One region of the Clostridium sp. JS66 genome, then DNA from elsewhere that is predicted to be linked to it. Evidence: riboswitches for the same ligand, from Rfam matches in the RefSeq annotation. Region 1 holds a riboswitch; the other holds the start of a gene.

Region 1 (11,617 bases):
TGCTTTTCAAGTATATATGGATCTTTCTGATCAAGCCACCATTTTGTATAAGGTAATTTTACATGTTCTTTCAAATCTTGATGAAATTTTTTATGAGCTAATATTTCAAGAATGGTCTCCCCTAAATTTAAAATTCCCTGATAGCCTATTGCATGATGTTCATCACCAAGTGGTGCTGCTGGAATTCCCATACGAGACGCAAGAGGTGCTAAACCATTATGTCTTATAAGAATAAAGTCTGGATTTACATTTTTTAGTAGTCCATAAAACTGAAACTGCTGTCTATTGCTCACGCTAAAGTTAGGAACATCATCGTAGTTATCCACTAGAAATTTTAAAGAGTCTTTACTTGGATCATTACTGTCATATACAGGATCATGATGAAATACAAGAGAACCATCAACTTGAATTCCAAGTTCCTTGAGTACTGCAATAAGTCCATGAGAATATGCTGAACCTGTAGCTGCGTAACCTTTTTTGCCTTTTAAAAGTTCTTTAAGCTCTTTAAGCCTTGGTGCTATTCTCTTATGCTCTCTCTCTATATAGGCTTCTGCTTTTTCTTCCCTATGCGTAACCTTTGCAATTTCTCTTATCCATGCATCAGTCCCTGCAATTCCATAAGGTTGTGGTGCTTTAATTTCCGGTACCCCAAATTGTTCTTCCAAAACAGCTGCCATATAAGAAGATAATGTATGACAAAACGTAATGGTTGCAGCAGCTTCTGAAAGCTTTTCCAAATCTTCTACTTCAGCTAAATCAATAACATAATTTACTTTAAGTCCAAGCTCCCCCAATATAGGTGTAAAAACATCACTTCCCCAGAGATTAATTACATTTACAAGGTTTTCTTGCTTTTTAGGGTTTTTATTTACTATCTGCCTTAGAATTCCATGCTGTGTAGCATCAAAACCAGTACTCCAGTGCTTTGACATAAAACCTTCACATGGCATTGGTACAACAGGTATTCTAAGTTCCTCTTGCATTCTAGTTGCAACACTATCTATATCCTCCCCTATAATTCCCGAAGCACATGAAGTAGCAACAAAATTTGCTTTAGGATGATGTCTATTCCATGCATCCTTTATGGATTGTTCCAGCTTGTCTAGTGCACCAAACACCATATCAGTTTCTTTTATATTTGTATTTATTATTTGTATATTTTCAACAGGTAAATTTCTAATAGCAAGACCATTTCTATATATGGAATTATAAGCTACCTGTCCTGTACCACAACCTATTGGTGCATGTTGAATTAATACTGCATCTCTTACATTGCCAGCCTGACATTCTACCATTTGTTCACTACAAGTAGAACCTTGGGTAAAGGGTCCTGAAGCTTCACACAACCTTTTTCCACCATTTCCTTTACAACCTGAACACGTATAAGCAGAATCCCTGGAAAGTTCTGAAGCCTTTCCAGTTTTCCATCCAATAATAGTTCCAAGCCGCTGTTCACGAGTTTTTACTACTGAAGTTTTAAGATTAAATTTCATTAACTTTACCTCCTCATCAACTTTCTAATTATGGTATTTTACACTACTTGCTCTACCAATCCATTTTGCAAAATTATTTCTTCCAACCTTTTTTGTGACATAGGTTTTGGAATTACAAAGTTCTTATTTTTTTCTATTGCCTCTGCTAGTGATCTGTATTCATTTGCCTGATTTGATTTAGAATCAAATTGTATTACAGTTTGTTTATTAATTTCTGCCCTTTGAACTACATTGTCTCTTGGTACAAAATAAATAAGCTGTGTACCTAATTCCTCTGCAAATGCCTCCAATACTCCCCTTTCATTGTCTACTTTTCTGCTGTTGCATATAATTCCACCTAATCTAACGCCACCTTTATTGGCATATTTTTTTATTCCCTTTGATATATTATTTGCTGCATAGAGTGCCATCATTTCTCCACTAGCCACTATATATATTTCTTTTGCCTTTCCTTCACGAATTGGCATAGCAAAACCACCGCATACAACATCTCCTAAAACATCATAAAAAACATAATCCAAATCTTCAGTATATGCGCCAAGTCTTTCAAGCATGTTTATAGATGTTATAATACCTCTTCCAGCGCATCCTACACCTGGTTCAGGTCCGCCTGATTCTACGCACTTTATTCCATTAAAGCCTTTTTTCAATATATAATTTAAATCTACATCTTCTCCTTCTTCCCTTAAAGTATCCAGTACTGTTCTCTGTGCAAGTCCACCTAAAAGTAATCTTGTAGAGTCTGCCTTTGGATCACATCCAACTACCATAACCTTTTTTCCTATTTCAGATAAACCTGCAGTTAAATTTTGTGTAGTTGTAGATTTACCTATTCCACCTTTTCCATAAATAGCTATTTGTCTCATAATATATTCCTCCTAAATTTGAATTTATTTATTTTTTTTAAGTAATTCAACAGCTTTTTTTATACCTTTATTAATTTCCTGGTACATTTCAAATACTCTTATTCCCTTCTCATAGAGCCTATCCATAGGCTCAAATCCTGCTCTGACCACAAGCACAGCATTACAATCAATTACATTTTTTATTATATTTTCTATTTTGTCCTCATGTTCTCCACAATCATATACTCCATTACAGTACTTATTTACTTTTCTCTTCTCTCGAAATTTAATTTCATCATTTATCATGTCGTATATATAAAATTCTGACGCATGCCCAAAATGTTCATCAATACTTACACCTGATTTGCTCGCAATGGCAAATCTGTACTTATGATGTTTCAATTCAATTACATCTTTATCTTCTAATTTATTTTCATTATCATTTGATTCCTTTGCAATATTGTTTTCTCTAAATTGACTTGATATATCATTCTTTAAAGTTCCAATAGCATCTGCCCTACACTGCTTGCAATGATACATCTGTTTCAATATTGAATCGCAGCTTTTTCTCATGTCATTCAATTCAACTTCGGTTACTGTAGGGTTATTTTCAAATGCACTTCCTTTAACAGGTATCAGAGGCATAATATTTGCCATATATGCTCCACATTCTTTAACTTTCCTTACTATTTCAGGAACATGAATATCATTGATTCCTTTTATCATAACTATGTTAACTTTACATACTATTCCCTTTTGTGCAGCATATTTAAGTCCTGATAATTGATTGCTCAATAACACCCTTCCTGCTTCTTCTCCAACAAATACATCTCCCAAGTAGTTTACAAATTTGTATATTTCCCCACCTATTTTAGGATTAACTGCATTTATGGTTATAGTTAAATGTGTGACCCCTAATTCTATCAATTTATCTACGTAAAAAGGAAGCATTAAACCATTAGTTGAAAGACAAAATGTAATATCTTTTGATTCATTTTTTATTAATTCTATAGATTTTTTTGTTTCATAAAAATTTGCAAGTGGATCACCAGGTCCTGCTATACCAACTACAGTTAAATTTCTAACCTTGTCCTTTACTATTTTAAATTTATCTTTGGCCTCTTCAGGTGTTAAAACTTCACTTGTTACTCCAGGTCTGGTTTCATTTACACAATCATATTTTCTATTACAAAAATTACAACTAACATTACACTTAGGAGCTACTGGTATATGCATTCTTGCATATTTATGAGCAATGCAGTTATAACATGGATGCATAAATGTTTTTTCTTCTATAGTTCTTGCAAACACATTTACACTCATACTTATTTTCTCCTTTTCTAAATAAAATTAAAAACTAAAACTTGATTAATTATATTTCAATCCATTAACAATTCAAATTAGAAAAGGCCAAGTTTCACCTATCTATCTATGTAGATAGGTAAAACTTGACCTCTGGTTTATCCAGTCAATCAATAGAAATCAATATAATATTTTTAAATCAGATGAGTGTTCAAAAGAGTATACACAATTGTTAAGTTAAAAATTTAAACTTAATTTGATTGCTTAAAATAAAAAACTTTCTGTAAGAAACACAGAAAGTTAAATTCTCTTGTTTCTCATCTTCCAGGTTAATCCTGCTGGAATTAACACCTTAAATAAAATAATTATTCAGGTTGTTGGATTTCATCGGGCCAGTCCCTCCATCTCTCTTGATAAGAATTTTTATTTGATTTATACACATAATACAGTTTTTCAATTTCTTTGTCAACAAAAAAATTTATCTAAATTTTTTTAAAATTAACTATTGACAACAAAATTTAAAGGCTGTATACTTTGTAACAACGAAAGCAAACAATACTAATTAATTGTAAATTTGAGAATTATTGTTTAAAATAAAATACGGAACTTCTTATCCAGAGTGGCGGAGGGACTGGCCCTGTGAAGCCCGACAACCAGCATTTTTCATTTGAATGTATGGTGTTAATTCCAGCAGGTAAAACCTGAAAGATGAGAAGCATGAAGAAAAATCTTCTTGTAACTTATCTTACGAGAAGATTTTTTATTTTGCCAGGTTATGGAAGTTTCGTTTTTAAATATATTTAATATTTAGGAGGAACAAAAAATGAGTGAAGAAAGAAAATTATCCTTTGAAACATTACAAGTACATGCAGGTCAGGAGCCAGATCCAACAACAGGATCAAGAGCTGTACCAATTTATCAAACAAGTTCTTATGTATTTAAAAATGCAGATCATGCTGCAAATCTATTTCAATTAAAAGAGCCTGGAAATGTATATTCAAGAATTATGAATCCTACAACAGATGTATTTGAAAAGAGAGTTGCTGAACTAGAAGGTGGAGTTGCTGGTCTTGCAACAGCTTCAGGATTAGCAGCAATTTTATATTCAATACTTAATGTTGCAAGTGCTGGTGATGAAGTAGTTGCTGCAAGCACATTATATGGTGGAACTTATGAATTATTTGGAGTAACTTTAAAGAAACTTGGAATAAAAGTTGTATTTGTAAATCCAGATGATCCTGAAAACTTCAGAAAAGCAATTACAGATAAAACCAAAGCAGTTTACGCTGAAACTATAGGAAATCCAAGAATAAATGTTCTTGATATAGAAGCTGTTGCAAATATTGCCCACGAAAATAAAATACCATTAATCATAGACAATACTTTTGGTACTCCATATCTTGTGAGACCAATAGAATATGGTGCAGATGTAGTAGTTCATTCTGCAACTAAATTTATAGGTGGACATGGAACTACAATTGGTGGAATTATAGTTGATGGAGGAAACTTTGATTGGAAAGCAAGTGGAAAGTTCCCTGACTTTACAACACCTGATAAAAGTTATAATGGATTAGTATATGCTGATCTAGGTGCTCCTGCATTTGCTTTAAAGGCTAGAGTACAGCTTTTGAGAAATACTGGTGCAACTTTAAGTCCTCAAAGTGCATTTTATTTTCTTCAAGGATTAGAATCTCTCTCACTTAGAGTTGAAAGACACGTATCTAATACACGAAAAATTGTCGAATTTCTAAGCAAACATCCAAAAGTTGCATGGATTAACTATCCTGAATTAGAAGGAAGTCCATATAAAGATTTAGCTAAAAAATACTTGCCAAAAGGAGCAGGTTCAATATTTACATTTGGAATAAAAGGAGGACTTGAAGCAGGTAAGAAATTTATAAATAGCGTAAAATTATTCTCATTGCTTGCAAATGTAGCAGATGCAAAATCACTTGTAATTCATCCTTCAAGTACAACTCATGCTGAACTTACAGAAGAAGAACAAAAAGCTGCTGGAGTTACACCTGATCTTATAAGACTTTCAATTGGAGTTGAAGGTGTAGATGATCTTATATATGATCTAAATCAAGCTCTTGAACAGGCTTAACTAAGAACTAATATACATCCCCTTTGCAGTTTTTCTGTAGAGGTGATGTATTTTTAAGTATGTAGAAACTCCCTCTAAACCTAAAAATCACTTTATATAAAAGCTATTGCTAAAAAGCAATAGCTTTAGTTCACCACGTCTTCCTATATAAATACTTTCCAATAGGCTTATCTTCAATAAGCTTTCCATTGTATATGACCTTGTTTCCTCTTAAAAAGGCATGCAGCACTCTTCCATGCTGCTCAAAGCCTTCATAAGGTGTATAATCTACATTTTGCATTTGATTTTTAGCACTAATAGATGTAGAAAAATCAGGATTCCACACTACAATATCAGCATCACTGCCAACTGCAATAGTCCCTTTTTGTGGGAAAAGTCCAAATAATTTAGCTGCATTAGTTGAAGTAAGTGCAACCATTTCATTCATACTTATTCTATTTTTTAATACTCCGTAAGTATACATTAGTCCAATTCTATGCTCTACCCCTGGAGCTCCATTTGGAATCTTGCTAAAATCATCCCTGCCAACCTCTTTTTGTCCTTTATAGTTAAATGAACAATGATCTGTTCCTATAGTCATTATCTCTCCATAACACACTCCTTTCCACAATGCATCATTGTCATATGGTTTCCTAAGTGGAGGTGACATTACATATTTTGCTCCTTCAAAACTATTGCTATCTTTATCTCCATAGCAAGAATCATCTAAGAGCAAATATTGAGGACAGGTTTCTGCATAAACCTTTATTCCTCTCTTTTTAGCATCTAAAATACTTAATAATCCTTCTCTTGTGCTTAAATGCACAATATACACTAGTACATCTAGAATTTCTGCAATATTGAGTAACCTTACAATTGCCGTTGCATAAACTTTATAAATGCATATAAAAACCTTATATAACTTTATAAATTTCACTTATGTTATTCATTACTAAATAACCTTTCCTATTCACAGAGTTCTATTTTGAATAGTTTCTTATTCTACTCTAGTTTGGTGTAACTCTCCCAGGACTTAAATTCTCCCACAACGCAGGATACACATAGTATAATTTTTCAAAATCACCATTTATACTATTTTGTAGTTACCAAGATTTATTGAAGCGTTTTTATCTCTATCTATTTCTAATCCACAGATATCACATACATATACTCTATCTTTAAGTTTTAAATCTTTTTTAACATTTCCACAACAAGAGCAAGTTTTACTGCTAGGATAAAATTTATCTACTTGGATAAACTCTACTCCATTAAACTTACATTTATATTGCATTTGTCTAATAAATTCATAAAAGCCTTGTTCTTGTATAGCTTTTGATAAATGTTTGTTTTTTAGCATACCACTAATATTTAAATCTTCCATCACAACTCTGTAAGGCCTTAATTTTATTATCATATTAGTAGTTTGGTGTATATGATTAGCTCTGATATTACTAAGCTTTCTATATACAAATTTAATAACTTTTTCTAGCTTAATAATATTATTTGTTTTATTAAATCTATCTTTTATTCTATTTGCTTCATATTTTCTTGATACTTGCTTTTGTAATCTTTTTAATCTCTTTTTCAATTTCCTAACCTTAGTACATTTATTAATGTTTTTAATAGGCTTATCTATACAATTTACTACAGCTAGATTAGATACTCCCAAATCAATTCCAATAGATAAATCTTTATTAAGCTCAACTTGATTTTCGTCATGCTCAAATCCTAATGTTAGATACCAGTACTTACCATCAAAATGACATCTTGGATTATTATAGTTAGGTAAAATAGGTATATCATAATTTGTTTTATATTTTACTTTGCCTATTTTTTCAATATTGACAGCACTTTTTTTTAAGTAAATGCTATCATATCTAACATAAAAGGACTTTCTAGATTTTCTTTTGGTTTTGAATCTAGGATATTTAGCTAAACCTTTAAAAAAGTTCTTATACGCATTATTTAGATCATCAAAAGCCTGTGCTGTAAGTTGACCACTAACTTCTTTTAACCATTTATATTCCTCTTGCTTTTTAATAGTATTGTTAAATTCTTTTCTTATCTTACCTTTTGAAGGTTCTAAACCTTGCTTATATAGCTCCTCCCATCTAGCTCTGCCCCAATTATAAGCAAATCTCATTACACCACAAGATTTGAACATTAATATCTCTTGTTCTTTGGTAGGAAATAATCTTATTTTTATTGCCTTTATCATCATTTTTCACCTCATCTTCCATAATTTTATTATGACCATATAGCAAAATTATATGAGATGATTAATTATGATTTTAAAAGATTACATTTATTTTCTTTAAAAGAGTAATGTTTTATAAAGTTATATAAAGTTTTCAAAGAACATTTATAAAGTTTATTATATTTACCATAGAACGCTGCTTCTATGATGCCATTTCGCTTACGCTAGTGGCCTCGACCTTTCGGATACGAGCGTAGACTATATCATTACCCGTTATACTAACTTAGTATAAATTGGGCATCCTCCACTTCCACTACCGATAGCTTGTAGTGTACTTCCTTTACGGAATAGTCGTTGAACTTTACTCTATTCGAGTCTTAGTTGCTGATTATCCATTGTTTCAGCACTTAGGATTTAACCCTATGCCATCTTAACTATTTTTTCTGCTTTCGCCACCTTCACGTTTAGGCTTATTTCATCCTTACGTTGTAGTTAGTTAAGCTTTAGGAACTTCCAGCAGTTCAAAGGATTTTGGCATTCTTTCCGGATGCACTCCACACTCTTTATGAATGTGGGAGGCTTAGTTATAAGAAACTTTTAAAGTTTTATAACCTTTACTAAAGTTTCTGTAACTGTTTAGTTACCTCTTTTTCAACCTGTGCCGGTCTTGTCCGTGGATGATAATAAGGAGATTTATTTCCCTTTGATTTAGCTTCATTTATAAGCTCCTCTATAATATCACCATTTTCACAATGGAAAGTTATAATTCCTTTTAGTTCTTTACTTCTTTTTAAAGCTTTAAATATTACACCGTCATCTACCTGAAGTGTATTCTTATAAGCCATGTATAATTTAAATGAAGTTACTCCTTCTTCAATCATATCTTTCATTTCATAACAGGTTTCATCATTCCAATCTGTAATGCCCATATGAAATCCATAATCACAATAACAAAGTCCATCTGACTTTTTGTGCTGCTTTTTTAAAGCCTCTTTTAATGTTTCTCCCTTGTTTTGTGTTGCATAATCCAATATTGTAGTAGTACCTCCGACCAAGGCTGCCTTTGTCCCCGTTTCAAAATTGTCTGCAGTTACTACAGAACCACTTTCCAGATCAAAGTGGGTATGAGTATCTATACCACCAGGTAAAACATAGCATCCCTTTACAGATATGACTTCATCTCCAGATCTTTTTAAACTTTTTCCTATTGAAACAACTTTTTCACCTTCTATTCTTATATCCGAACAATAAGAATCTACAGCAGTTACAATTTTCCCACCTTCAAGTACTATTCCCATGAGCAAAACCTCCCTCTAAGTAAAAAACTTAAAGTATACTTCATTATCCATTTAAAGTAATAACTGTCCCTGTTTTACCTTCTAAGGCATCTTCACCTTTATAAAGTGATGTAATTATAGATTTGTGGGAAGAGTTTGCCTTTGCAAACATAAGTGCTGCTCTCACCTTTGGAAGCATTGACCCTGGAGCAAAGTGACCTTCTTCGATATACTTTTCTGCCTCTGCCACTGTAATATGATCAAGATCAATTTGATTGGCTTTTTTAAAGTTAAGTGATACCTTTTCAACTTCTGTTAATATCATAAAAATATCTGCATTCATATCTTCTGCAAGTCTTTCAGCTGCAAGATCCTTGTCTATAACTGCTGCAACACCTTCTAATGATCCATCTTCTTTTTCAACAACAGGAATACTGCCACCTCCAGCTGCTACGCAAATGGTAGAATCCCACAGCACTTTAATTACTGGAAGTTCAACTATCTTTTTTGGGAAAGGTGAAGCTACTACTCTCCTCCACCCTCTTCCAGAATCCTCTTTCATCACATAACCTTTTTCTTCTTTAAGCTTTTTCGCCTCTTCTTCACTGTAAAAAGTGCCTATGGGTTTGGTTGGATTTTTAAATGCAAGATCATTTTTGTCAACTACTGCCTGGGTTATGAGAGTTACTACTGGCACTTTCTTTTTTCTCTTATCCAGTGCCTTTCTCAGTGACTGCTGAATATGATATCCTATATATCCCTGACTCATAGCACTACATACATCAAGAGGCATAACTGGTGTAACACTATTAGCAGCCTCAGACGCAAGTAAAATTCTTCCCACTTGGGGACCATTTCCATGAACTATTAAAAGCTCATACCCCTTACAGCTTATATCTGCAATATATTCACAAGTTTTTTTTATCACTTTCAGTTGTGCCTCAGCTGTAGCTGGAGTATTAGGTTCTTGAAGTGCATTTCCACCTAATGCTATAACCAGTTTACAAAATCCCATTGTGATTCCTCCGCATAATTATTTATTTACATAATCTGTTACATAAGATAATGGAATAAGTGCATACATTGCTGCACATTTGACCAATTCATCTTTCCAGGTCTTTTCATTAGGTGCATGAGCTTGGTCTTCGTGACCTGGTCCAAAACCTATACATGGTATTTTATATCTTCCCATAATGGAAACTGCATTTGTAGAAAATGTCCATTTATCTACCTTTGGTTCACTCTTAAACAAATCTTTATAACAGCTTATAACATTTTGGCACACTTTATGATCTTTAGGCAGTACCCAGGTTGGGAAGAAACATTCTGTAGGATATTTTAATCCTGTATAGGAAGGTCTTTCATAAGTGTACATTTCAACCTCAGCTCCTGCAGCTTTAACTGATTGTAAATTTTTAATTTGTTCAATTGCATATTCCCAGCTTTCACCATCAGTAAGCCTTCTGTCAATGGAAATACTGCATCCATCTGCTACAGCACATCTTGAAGGTGATGAGAAAAAGATTTCAGATACAGTCAATGTGCCTTTTCCTAAAAACTTATCATCAATCAACCTTTCATTTAATTCCTTTAATTCATTTAATATAGGTGCCATTTTAAAAATTGCATTATCTCCTCTTTCTGGTGCAGATCCATGGCAGCTAACACCGTGAGTTGTAACTTTTATTTCCATCCTTCCTCTATGTCCTCTATATATATTCAATGAAGTTGGTTCTGTGATAACTACAAATTCTGGTCTCACCTTGTCTTCATTGATTATATACTGCCAGCAAAGTCCATCACAATCTTCTTCTTGAATAGTACCTGTTACTACTAATGTATAATCTCCTTCAAGACCAAGCTCTTTAATTATCTTACCTGCATAGACCATGGAAGCCATTCCACCTTCCTGATCTGATACACCTCTTCCTAAAATCACTTCATCATCCTCATAGCCTTCATAAGGATCATATTTCCACAGATTCCTATCCCCTATACCTACTGTGTCTATATGAGCATCCATGGCAATAAGGTGTTTACCATGCCCTATATATCCAAGTACATTACCCATTGGATCTATTTCTACCTTGTCAAAGCCTACTTTTTCCATTTCCTCTTTTATTCTCAGTATAACTTTTTCCTCACCGCAGCTTTCACTTGGAATTGCAGCCATATCCCTTAAAAACTTGGATATTTCAGTTTTATATTTTTCTGCCATCTCCAATATTTTTTGTTTATTTAAATCTAACGTCATTTAAACTCCCCCCATTTTAACTATATTTAAAAACGCTTCCACAGATCTTGTGCCAGTTCCCTGCTTCTTGCCATAATTCTTTCTTCATCAATGCCTACAAGTTTCCTATCTTCCATAATAACTTCACCATTTATAATGGTTGTATCTACACAACGTCCATTAA
Region 2 (11,617 bases), 97 kb from region 1:
TAGTAACTCCAACCTTTGCAGCATGTGCAATTTCATCTAAATGTACATGTCCCGCTATTACTTCATTTTGAGCGTTCACAATTCCTATTAATGGTCTATCTATTTCTTCTTTTGTAAAGCCCATACCATACATTAAAGATCTTGTTGGAGCACCTTTTGCTCCTCCTTTTACAACATCACTTCTCATTAATAAATTCCTCCTAAAAGTTTATATTAAATTTAAATTTTCGTTTAAAGTACAGATGCTAATTATATATATTGTATAATATTATAATTGAAAGGACTATAGATAATTTACTGAAAATATATTCCTTTATTAAGTTTAAATACTATAAAAATATTACTGTAAAGTATTAATATATTCCACTTTCATTCAACACTTATTATCATAATAATTAAAATTTAAAATATTTTATTTTTTCAATATATTCAATATAAAATCATATTTTGCATATCAAACAATATTTTCTCAACCTTTTATAACTTTAATTTACAATATTTACTGTAATTTTGACATTTTTACTAATATTTAATATCAATATAAAGAAAATAACAATATAATAAAAATTTAGTGACTATTTAATATAATGCATTTTTATGTTAAAATTATATAAATTGTTAATAAGATATATCTTCAATGTTATATTTTATAATAAAAACTCACAAGATTTTAGGGGGCATATTTATGAAAAATATTGAATTAAATTACGGGAGAGGAACAGTTAATCTTTCCTTAGATGAAAAAAATATAATTGAGGTCATCGAAGGAAATGAATTTAAAGTTTCAAAATCAGAAGATGAAATAATTCTAGATGCATTGCATAATCCTATTGGAAGTCCTAGACTTAAAGAACTAGTTCATGCTGGAGAAACTGTTTGTTTGATTATACCTGATATTACAAGAGCTTGGCAGAAAACCGACAAATTCTTATACAAAATTGTACAAGAATTAAATGATGGTGGAGTAAAAGATAAAGACATAACTGTTATAAGTGCGGCAGGTTCTCACAGAGAACAAACTAAAGAGGAACATGAAAAACTATTAGGAAAAGAACTAGCAAAAAGGCTATCTGTTATTAACCATGATTGCTTTGATACGGAAAATTTAGCCTATGTTGGTGAAACTACATATGGTACTCCAGTATGGGTAAATAAAAAAGCTTTAGAATGTGACCATATAGTACTTGCAGGTGGTATTGTTTATCATTTCCTTGCAGGATACGGTGGAGGAAGAAAAACTGTTCTTCCAGGAATAAGTTCTTATGAAACTATAATGCATAATCATTCACTTTGTCTTAAACCAAACTTAGGTGAAGGTAAAAATCCAAATTCAGCTTGTTCAAACTTGAAAGGCAATCCAATACATGAAGATATGATGCAAGCTGCAGCATTTTTAAGACCTACTTTCATATTTAATGTAATTGTTGGACATGATGGAAAAATTGCTGCTGCAGTTAGTGGAAACTATGTAGAAGCTTTTTATGAAGGATGCAAAATAGTGGATAAAATAGATGGAGTAACTATAAAGAAAAAAGCTGATCTTGTTATTGGTACAGCAGGAGGATTTCCTAAAGACATAAATTTCTACCAAACTAGTAAAACTATTATAAATATAAAAGAGGCTGTAAAAGAAGGCGGCACAATGATTATTTTGAGCCAGTGTAGTGAAGGTCTTGGTGGAAATCAGGATGTTCAGGATATGCTGCTTAATTATGATAATTTATTGGATAGAGAAAAAGAATTACGTAGAGAATATAGTATTTCAAAGGATATAGCTTATATTTTCTGCGAATTTGCTAGCAAATATGATGTTATATTTGTATCTGATTTAGATCCTGAACTTCTAAAGAAAGCTAATATAACAGTAGTTAAAACTTTAGACGAAGCTTTAGAACTTACTTGGAGCAAAAAAGGCAAAGACTTAAAAACTTATGTTATGACTGCTGCTGCAAGTACATTTCCTAAAATGGTAGACTAATAACTAAACTTTTGCATATACAAATTGGGACTTATTATAAAAATAATGCGATGTAAAGGTGCAGTGGAAGTTTGGATTTTAACTTTCATTCCGTGATATATGATAAGGGTGTCATCACATTAGCTAAATTGTTTTAGTATTATTCTTAGCTCAAAATTTTTGAAAGCCTTAGAACTTTAGTCCTGTTTGAGGGAACCGAGTTTGACAAAGTTCTTAGGCTTTCAAAAATTTCGAGCTTTAGAATAATTAAAACATTTAGCCGTGATGACACCCTTATCATATATCACTGCATAAAAGTTAAAATTCAAACTAGTAACTTCAAGTGTACGCACATAATTAAATTGTTATAAGCCGCTTTGTAACTGAAAATTATATTTAACCATAACTTATAACACTTAAAACTAAGGCTGCGCCATAAAGTATTATTTAAAAATAGTTCAAATATACATAAACTAAATAATAAGCATTATGAAAGCTGCGCTTTTTCTAAAGAGCTATAATTATAGTGTATTATAAGCAATTTTTCATATTAGAATTACAATAGTTACTACACAACTTTTTAGGTGGAGGGAGCTTTGAATATATGGTGTATAAAAGCTTTTGAGTGAATTTAGGAGCTCTTATGTCTAAAATTTAAAAAATCTCGTAATTTGAATCAGGACGATTCAAGCCGCGAAAGTCCCAGGAAGGGACATTTGAGCGGGTAGAGATTTTTTAAATTTTAGGCATTAGAGCTCCTTAATAAACGGTTGGCTTTTATGCACCATATATTCAATGCGGACTCCACCTAAAAAGTTGTACCGCATTGTACTTATATTATGTTGTTACAAATTTCTATGTCTATTGAATTCTTCTTTAATCTCTAATAACTTATGTTCATCTGTTAAAAGAGTAAGCCCTGTAAGTGCTAAAGCCTTTGATGCAGTTATCAAAGCTTCATCTCCACCTTTTGATTTAGCAGCTTCTCGAAATTCAGGTGTATGAGCACACAAACTTTTATCCCCTATTTTTATAATGGGCTGAATAGTTGGAACTACTTGACTTACATTACCTGCATCTGTAGAACCTATACCTTTTTTAGGAATGTTATCTATATTTATTCCAAGTAATTTTAGATTTTCTGCAAATACTTCATCGAACTTTTCATTTATAATAAAGTTATCTACCTCATTTTGAAAAAAGCTTATATTAACTTTAGCGCCGGTACTTAAAGCTGCTCCTTCCGCAATATTTTTAACCTTTTCTGTAACTAGATCACAATTTTCTTTTGTAAATGCACGTATAAAAAACTTAGCCTTTGCATAATCTGGAACAATGTTTGGTGCACTTCCTCCATCTGTTATAATTCCATGTATCCTAACATCATCTGTTACATGCTGTCTTAAAGCATTTATTCCATTGAAAAGCTGAATTACCCCATCTAATGCATTTATACCATTTTCAGGAGCAGATGCAGCATGAGAAGCTTTGCCTATAAATTCAAATTGTATAGGATTATTAGCTAAAGAATATGGAGTTACAGAGTTTTCTCCTCCAGGATGAACCATTAAGCAAGCATCTACACCCTTAAATAATCCCTGTTTGACAAAGGTTGCCTTTGCACTTCCGTTTTCTCCACCTTCTTCAGCAGGCGTTCCAAACACTAAAACTTCCCCACCAATTTCATCTATATATCTAGATAAAGTAATAGCCGCTGCTGTACTAGCAGTTCCTATAATATTATGACCGCAACCATGTCCTAAATTGGGAAGAGCATCATATTCTGCTAAGAATCCTATAATAGGTCCAGAATTTTTACTGGATTTCTTCCTAGCTATGAAAGAAGTATGATGACCTGCTAATGCTTTTTCTACCTGAAACCCTTCTTTTTCTAAAGTATCTATAAGCAGTTCAGAAGCATAAACCTCCTCATTTCCTATTTCAGGATGTTCATGTATCTTATGGCTTATATCTATATAATTCTCTTTTCTATTTTCTAATTCATCAATTATATCTTGCTGAGTTTTTTTAATATTGTGTATATTCATATATAAATGCCCCCTTGTAGTGTAAGTAAACTTATCTATAAGCTTTGAATTGTTTATATTTTATTTAACGCCCTGTCAAATTCGGAAATTAAATCATCTACATTTTCTAATCCTATTGAAACTCTAATCAAACCCTTTGAAATATTGGCCTTTTTAAGTTCTTCATCATTTAATGCTCTATGAGAAGTTTTAACAGGATAGGAAACTGATGTAGTAACTCCTGCCAAACTTGGTACAAATTTTATTGTTTCAAGCTCTCTTATAAGATCGTAAGCTCCCTTTTCCCCATTTTTCAAATCAATACTGAGCATGCCCCCATATAAGTTACTATTGAAAATCTTATTTGCAATTTTATAAGAAGGTGAACTTATAAGTCCTGGATAATATACATTTGCAATTTTAGGGTGTTTTTCTAAAAACTCTGCTAATTTCAAAGCATTATTTGAATGCTGAATTATCCTAAGCTCTAATGTTCTCAAACTTCTTATTAAAAGCCATGCATCAAAAGGACTCATCATAGGTCCATATAATGCTCCTGTATTTTTCACCTTATTTATAGTCTCTTTATCTGAAACTACGGCTCCTCCTGTTACATCACTGTGGCCATTTAAATATTTTGTGGCACTGTAAACTACCACGTCCGCTCCTAATTTTAGTGGTTGGCATACCACAGCTGTAGCAAAAGTATTATCTACAATTAACTTTGCATTATGATTATGAGCTTTATTAGAAATATCATTTATATCAATAGCTTCCATCAATGGATTTGATATAGTTTCTACATATACTAATTTTGTATTTTGCTTAAAGTATTTTTCTACATCATCATTTATAATATCAACAAATGTAACCTCTACATTAAATTTATCTAATTCAACTTTAAGAAATTGATAAGTTCCTCCATATAATACATTTGAAGCTATTATATGATCTCCTGCTTTTACTTGTGAAATAATAGCCATAGTAATAGCAGCCATTCCTGAAGAAAATACTTGAGCATCTTCTCCTTCATCTATGTTTGCAATTATTTCCTGCAGTGCATCATGAACTGGGTTCCCATTTCTTGAATACACATACCCCTTAACTTCCCCTTCATATACTGCATCTAATGTTTCTACATCATCAAAAACAAATACTGAACTCATTGATATAGGTATGGACTTTGCTGAAGATACTGATGGTGGATTCTTTTCTCCTAAATGAGCAAGACTTGTTGCAAAACTTTTTTTCATATTACCTTTCCTCCAAACTTCTATTTATCAATAGTCATTTTTATACCATTATTATCATATGTAAATATTTTTAAAATCTCTTTAGCTATATAATTTATACTCACATAATATTAGCTCAAATCAATTTGAACCATAGCTTCTGCAGTGAATCCATCCACTATATTCTGACATATCCTTGTTTTCCTTAAGTACTTCTTTTTCCTTTAAATATTTATTGGCATCCATTCCATAAATTTTTCTATCTTCTCCAACAGGGCATACCTTTATACATACTCCACATGGATATTTATAAGCACCTTTAAGTTCAGCATGATATTTAGCACATTTTTCTTTATCCATTTTAAAAATAGAGCCTTCCTTTGAAATAAATGCTTCTGTTGGACAGCATTTTTTGCATATACTGCATTTAATACATAATTCCTCTTCACACATTTTATCTTCTGGAATAACAGCATCAGTTAAAACTGATACAAGCCTTACCCTTGGGCCAAACTCCTTTGTAAGTAAAGTGTGATTACATCCAATAGTACCAAGTCCAGCATATTTGCCTGCTAAAACATGAGAAAAAGCAGCTTCTGGCTTTTTAACAAGTACAGAAATATCACCATAGCAATCCCTTGGAAAGAAAAATGCTTTGTGTCCCTTCTTATTAAGATAATTTGCAAGCTTATATGCCATATCATCTAATAGCCGATTTGTAGTATTATACAATTCAGAATAAACAACTGAAGGAGTTGTTTCGAGCATAGGTAAAAATATTTGCAATCCTAAAACAATAACTATTTTAGTTCCAGGCCATATGTTTTCAGGGAAAAATTCTGGCTTAGTATCCTTAAATTCTTCCCATCTTTGGACAGGAGCAAATCCTATAAGATTTGCTCCCATTCTTTCTGCTTCCTCAATAATAGATACTTTTAGTTCATAACCTTCATTGTTATCAATCATATCAAAAACTCCTTAATAAACACTGACTTTTAAAACACAGGTACTTGAGCACCTTTATATGTTTCTTTTATAAACTGCTTTATATCATCGCTTTGATAAGCTTTAACTACTTTTTTATAAGCCTCATTATCCTTATCCTTTTCTCTAGCAGCTATTAAATTTATATAAGGCTTAGCTTTATCATTAGTAACGTCTTCTATAAGTATAGAATCTTTAACTGGATTAAATTTTGCATCTATTGCAACTCCGCTATTTATTATAGCTGCATCAACATCTTGAAGAGACCTTGGAATTTGAGTTGCTGCAAGCTCTACAAATTGAATATTTTTTGGATTTTCTGATATATCCTTAAGTGTTGGTAAATTTCCTACACCATCTTTTAATTTTATTAATCCTACACTTTGAAGTAAGTTTAGACCTCTACCTTCATTAGTTGCATCATTAGGAATAGCTATCTTACCACCATTTTTAATGTCCTTAACAGATTTTAAAGTTTTTGAATATACTGCAAGAGGTGCAAGCACAGTATCGCCTATAGCAGTTATTTGCAAATTATGTTCTTTTTTAAACTTATCTAAATAAGCATGATGTTGAAATGAATTTAAATCAATTTCTCCCTGAGCAAGTGCTAAGTTAGGACGTACATAATCTGAAAAACTAACTATCTGTAAATCAATATTGTCCTTTGCAACTTTTTCTTTAACTTTATCCCATATCTTATGATCATCGCCTGTTATACCTATCTTTACTACCTGTTTTTTATTAGAACTGCTTTCCTGTGAACTACTGCTTGCTCCACAACCTGATAAAAGTCCCAAAGATAATGTTATTGCTAAAAATATACCTGTAAATTTTTTCATGAATCTTCTTCCTCCTTTTAGTCGGAAACACTGAGTAGTTAATCCTACTCGCTTCCGCTCATGAACTACTCGTTAAAGTCCATTTAGGACTTTAACCTCTTGAAAATTAATGTGTTACTAATCTTGATAAAATATCTCCTAAAAATTGAATAATATTAACAATAATTAAAAGTACAATTATTGTAGCTACCATAATATCAGTTTCAAAATATTGATATCCATAGCGTATTGCAAAATCACCAAGTCCACCACCTCCAACAGTACCTGCCATAGCTGATAGTCCAATTAAACTTATAATGGTTATGGTCACAGCATGAATAATGCCTGGCAATCCTTCTTTTAACATTACTCTAAATATGATTTCTAAAGGACCTGAACCCATAGCCTGGGCAGCTTCAATTACTCCTTTATCTATATCAAGTAGTGCTGATTCAATTTGTCTTGCAAAGAAAGGGGTACATCCAAATATAAGTGGAACAAGAGCCCCTTTAGTACCTATGGTAGTACCTACTAAAAGTCTTGTAACTGGAATAATAGCTGCAAGAAGAATAATAAATGGTATAGATCTAAATATATTAATTATTTTTGCAAACACTCCATTAATAATTTTATTTTCTAATATATTTCCTTCCCTTGTAACTACCAATGTAACTCCTAAAATAACTCCAATAATTGCTGATATAATTCCTGAAATAGCAACCATATAGAAAGTTTCAAATAATGCTTTTATCATATCTGGATAGAGTTTTATTAAATTCGGTGCTATATTATTTAAATATTCATTCAATCTTATCGCCTCCATGAAATTTTTAGCACTTAATTACTGCTAATTTTTAATTTTTTATCATCTTTTTTAATATCTATTGTATCTACAGAAATATTATTTTCTTCTAAATATTTTATTGAACTTGCTATACCTTCATTAGATCCATTTAACTTTACTATCAAATTACCAATTGGAGTATTCTGGATGATTTCTATGTTCCCAAATAATATACTTGCATCTACCCTAAATTTCCTTGAAATTTTAGAAATGAACGCATGACCTGTTTTTTCTCCTGTAAATGATATTCTTACTACCTTCTCTCCTTCTGTAATTTCATTAAAAGCAAAATTTTCTTTTTTAAGAAAATCATAAATTTTTTCATAGTGAAATAATGAACCTATAAATCGTTTTGTTATATCTGCTTTTGGATTTGTAAATATGTCTATTACAGATCCTTGTTCTACTATTTGTCCTCCATCAATTACTGCTGCCTTCTGACAAATCTCCTTAACAACCTCCATTTGATGAGTTATAATCACTATAGTTAATTTTAGCTTTTCATTAATGTCCTTAAGTAATTTCAAAATTGCTCCAGTAGTTTGCGGATCTAAAGCTGAAGTTGCTTCATCACATAAAAGTACTTCGGGATCATTGGCTAAAGCTCTAGCAATACCTACTCTTTGTTTCTGTCCACCACTTAACTGTGAAGGATAAACATTAACTTTTTCTTCAAGTTCCACTAGTTTTAAAAGACTTAGTACTTTTTCTTTTATCTCTTGTTTACTCAATCCTTTACCCTTTAAAGGATAAGCTACATTTTCAAATACAGTTCTACTTCTCATAAGATTGAAATTTTGAAATATCATACCAATTTTTTCTCTGCTTTTCCTAAGTTCTTTTGTCGATAGCTGCATTAAGTTTTTCTCATTTACAATTACATCTCCTGAAGTAGGCTTTTCCAATAAATTTATACATCGAATCAAAGTACTTTTACCAGCTCCACTATATCCTATAATTCCATAAATTTCACCAGCTTTGATCTTAAGATTAATTTCTTTTAAAGCTTCCACCTCAACATTTCCATTTGTATAAATTTTTTTAATGTTTTTTAGCCATATCATTTTTGTCCCTCCCTAATTTATACTTGCTTAATTATTTAAAAAATAAAAAATCCTCTTCGAAGAAGAGGATTCCCATTATAAAAAATCGTACTAAAGTACATAAATTTTCTATACCATCTCATCTTCCAGAACAAAGTTCTGCTGGAATTAGCACCTTTACATGCTCACTGCATGTGGTTGCTGAAACTTCATAGGGCCAGTCCCTCAGTTTCTCTTGATAAGGTAAAAAATATTCACTTTTAAATTTATGTTTCTGTCTCAAACAATTAAGTATTTAATGATTTACATTATAATTATAATTTTCCATACTGTCAATACTTTTATAATTAAAATTTATACTTTTTTAATTGAATATATATAAAAACACTTTAAAAAAAGGTTAAATATAGCAATAATATATTTAATGATATTATTATAGCTGCTATTAATCCGCCTAAAATTTTAGTATATTTGCCATTAGCTAATTCACCCATTAAATCCTTACGATTTGATATATATAACATTTGAATAATTGGAAATGGAAGTATAAAACTTAAAGCAACTTGACTTAGCACAAGCACATACATTGGATTGATTCCCATAGCTATAATTACCATAGCTGGTGACATAGTTATAAGTCTTCTTAAGTTTATTGGAATACTTAAATTAACAAAACCTTTCATGATAGTCTGACCTGCTATAGTTCCTACTGCAGAAGAAGATAAACCTGATGCCAAAAGTGCAATTCCAAAAGCGCCACTTGAGAAAGCTCCTAATAAAGGCTGTAATGATTTATGTGCTTCTTCTATAGTACCAACTGCTATTCCATTTTTATAAAACACTGCAGCAGATACTATAACCATTGCAGCATTAACTATAAATGCAATATTCATGGCTACAAATATATCTATTTTTTCCATCTTAAGATGTTGTAATTTGTCTAAATTAGATGAACCTGATTTTCTATATTGAACTAAATGAGAATGCAGGTATATTACATGAGGCATGACTGTAGCTCCAAGCATACCAACAGCAATTAAAACTGCTTCATTATTAGGTAACATAGGAACTATGGTATGCACACCAACTTCAATCCAATCTGGTTTGGAAAGGAATAATTCTATGGTATAAGCTGTACAAATTACAGTTATCAATAAAGTTATAATAATTTCTATAACTCTTTGACCATATTTCTCCATATATACTATTGCAAAGGTTATTACTCCAGTTAAAAAGCCTGCATATATTAATGGGATTCTAAACAATAAATATAATCCTAAAGTTCCACCAAGAAACTCTGCTAAATCAGTTGCCATCGCTCCTAATTCAGCAACAATCCAAAAAATCCAATTCACAGATTTTGGAAAAACTTCAGCACACATTTCTGGAAGATTTTTTCCTGTTGCTATACCCAGTTTCGCAGACATAGTTTGTAGAAATATAGCCATTATATTACTAAACAGTATTACCCAAATGAGCTCATAATTGAATTTAGCTCCACCAGTTATATTGGTTGCAAAATTTCCTGGATCAATATATGCTACACTAATAACAAATGCAGGTCCTAGATATTTTAATAACTGTTTTATTTTAGTAAGCATTTTATTATTTTGAGCATCAATGACTGTTAGCTCGTTAGGAACAACATTTAACTCAATTGCACTTCTATCACTTCTCATCATTATACACCTCAGCTATTTATTTTATTTTCCTGATATAATATAATTTATTAGGGGCTAAGTATCTTAACCTAGCCTAAGTTTGTTTCAGTAATATAATTATGCATTGCATTTTAAGAATGTTACCTTATAAAGTAATTTTTTCTTATAATCAAACATATATATATAGTTTATAAGGAGTGATTAATTTGAAAATATACCTAACAAGGCATGGCGAAACAGAATGGAATAAAGAGCTTAGAATGCAGGGATGGAAAAATTCCAATCTTACAGAAAAAGGTATTGAAGATGCCAAAAGTCTTGGAAACCGTCTTAAAAATATAGATTTTGATTTAATTTATAGTAGTCCTTTAAAAAGAGCCTTAGATACGGCAAAGTACATTCGAGGAATGAAAAATACAAAAATAGTAATAAATGAAAATTTTAAAGAAATGAATTTTGGATTATGGGAAGGAATGAATGAAGAAGAATTAACAACACATTATCCAAAAGAATATAAAATTTTTCTCCAAAAACCACAACTATTTAAACCTTTTGGAGGTGAAACTTTTTTAGAACTTGTAAAAAGAATAGAAAATGGCTTATATGATGTTATTGATAATAATAACAGCGCTGACAATATACTAATTGTAGCTCATGCTGTTGTTATTAAGGCTATTATGAAAATAGTTAAAGGATATGGAATTGAAAAATTGTGGAGTCTTCCATTCATACGTGGTACAAGCATTACTGTTTTAGAAGTAGAAAATAGAAATATAAAAATTTTATTAGAGGGTGATACATCACATGTCCTCTAATGTACATAAAGTGTAAATTCTTTTATTTTAAATATAAATAGAATATAATATAATTATTAAAATAGAAGTTGAGGTGTTTTATAATGAAATTTAAATTTGATCATAACAATATTAATGTTTTAGACTTAGAAAAAAGTATTAAATTTTACAAAGAGGCTCTTGGACTAGAAGAAGTAAGAAGACATCATTCTTCAGATGGAAGCTTTACATTAGCATTTTTAAAGTCAAGTGAG

The links. Region 1 has a riboswitch for S-adenosylmethionine ahead of nifB (nitrogenase cofactor biosynthesis protein NifB). Riboswitches for the same ligand answer to the same signal wherever they lie in the genome.
Region 2: linked by a shared signal. The riboswitch ahead of Q6H37_RS08405 (methionine ABC transporter ATP-binding protein) and the one ahead of nifB (nitrogenase cofactor biosynthesis protein NifB) in region 1 are both predicted to bind S-adenosylmethionine.

What each region holds. Positions count from the first base shown of each region.
Region 1 is NZ_CP131467.1:1,868,463-1,880,079, reverse strand. Features, by position in the region: gene Q6H37_RS08825 (nitrogenase component 1) at 1-1,493, opposite strand, end outside; gene nifH (nitrogenase iron protein) at 1,532-2,359, opposite strand; gene nifB (nitrogenase cofactor biosynthesis protein NifB) at 2,384-3,661, opposite strand; SAM riboswitch class I at 3,955-4,060, opposite strand; SAM riboswitch class I at 4,248-4,355, shown strand; gene Q6H37_RS08810 (homocysteine synthase) at 4,464-5,747, shown strand; gene Q6H37_RS08805 (amidohydrolase family protein) at 5,878-6,663, opposite strand; gene Q6H37_RS08800 (transposase) at 6,814-7,944, opposite strand; gene Q6H37_RS08795 (amidohydrolase family protein) at 8,541-9,221, opposite strand; gene arcC (carbamate kinase) at 9,265-10,215, opposite strand; gene Q6H37_RS08785 (YgeY family selenium metabolism-linked hydrolase) at 10,234-11,454, opposite strand; gene ssnA (putative aminohydrolase SsnA) at 11,481-11,617, opposite strand, start outside.
Region 2 is NZ_CP131467.1:1,771,337-1,782,953, reverse strand. Features, by position in the region: gene ilvD (dihydroxy-acid dehydratase) at 1-187, opposite strand, end outside; gene larA (nickel-dependent lactate racemase) at 686-1,978, shown strand; gene Q6H37_RS08430 (M20 family metallopeptidase) at 2,803-4,005, opposite strand; gene Q6H37_RS08425 (PLP-dependent aspartate aminotransferase family protein) at 4,059-5,237, opposite strand; gene Q6H37_RS08420 (epoxyqueuosine reductase) at 5,358-6,182, opposite strand; gene Q6H37_RS08415 (MetQ/NlpA family ABC transporter substrate-binding protein) at 6,212-7,042, opposite strand; gene Q6H37_RS08410 (methionine ABC transporter permease) at 7,149-7,829, opposite strand; gene Q6H37_RS08405 (methionine ABC transporter ATP-binding protein) at 7,859-8,929, opposite strand; SAM riboswitch class I at 9,045-9,153, opposite strand; gene Q6H37_RS08400 (Nramp family divalent metal transporter) at 9,298-10,509, opposite strand; gene Q6H37_RS08395 (histidine phosphatase family protein) at 10,776-11,384, shown strand; gene Q6H37_RS08390 (VOC family protein) at 11,468-11,617, shown strand, end outside.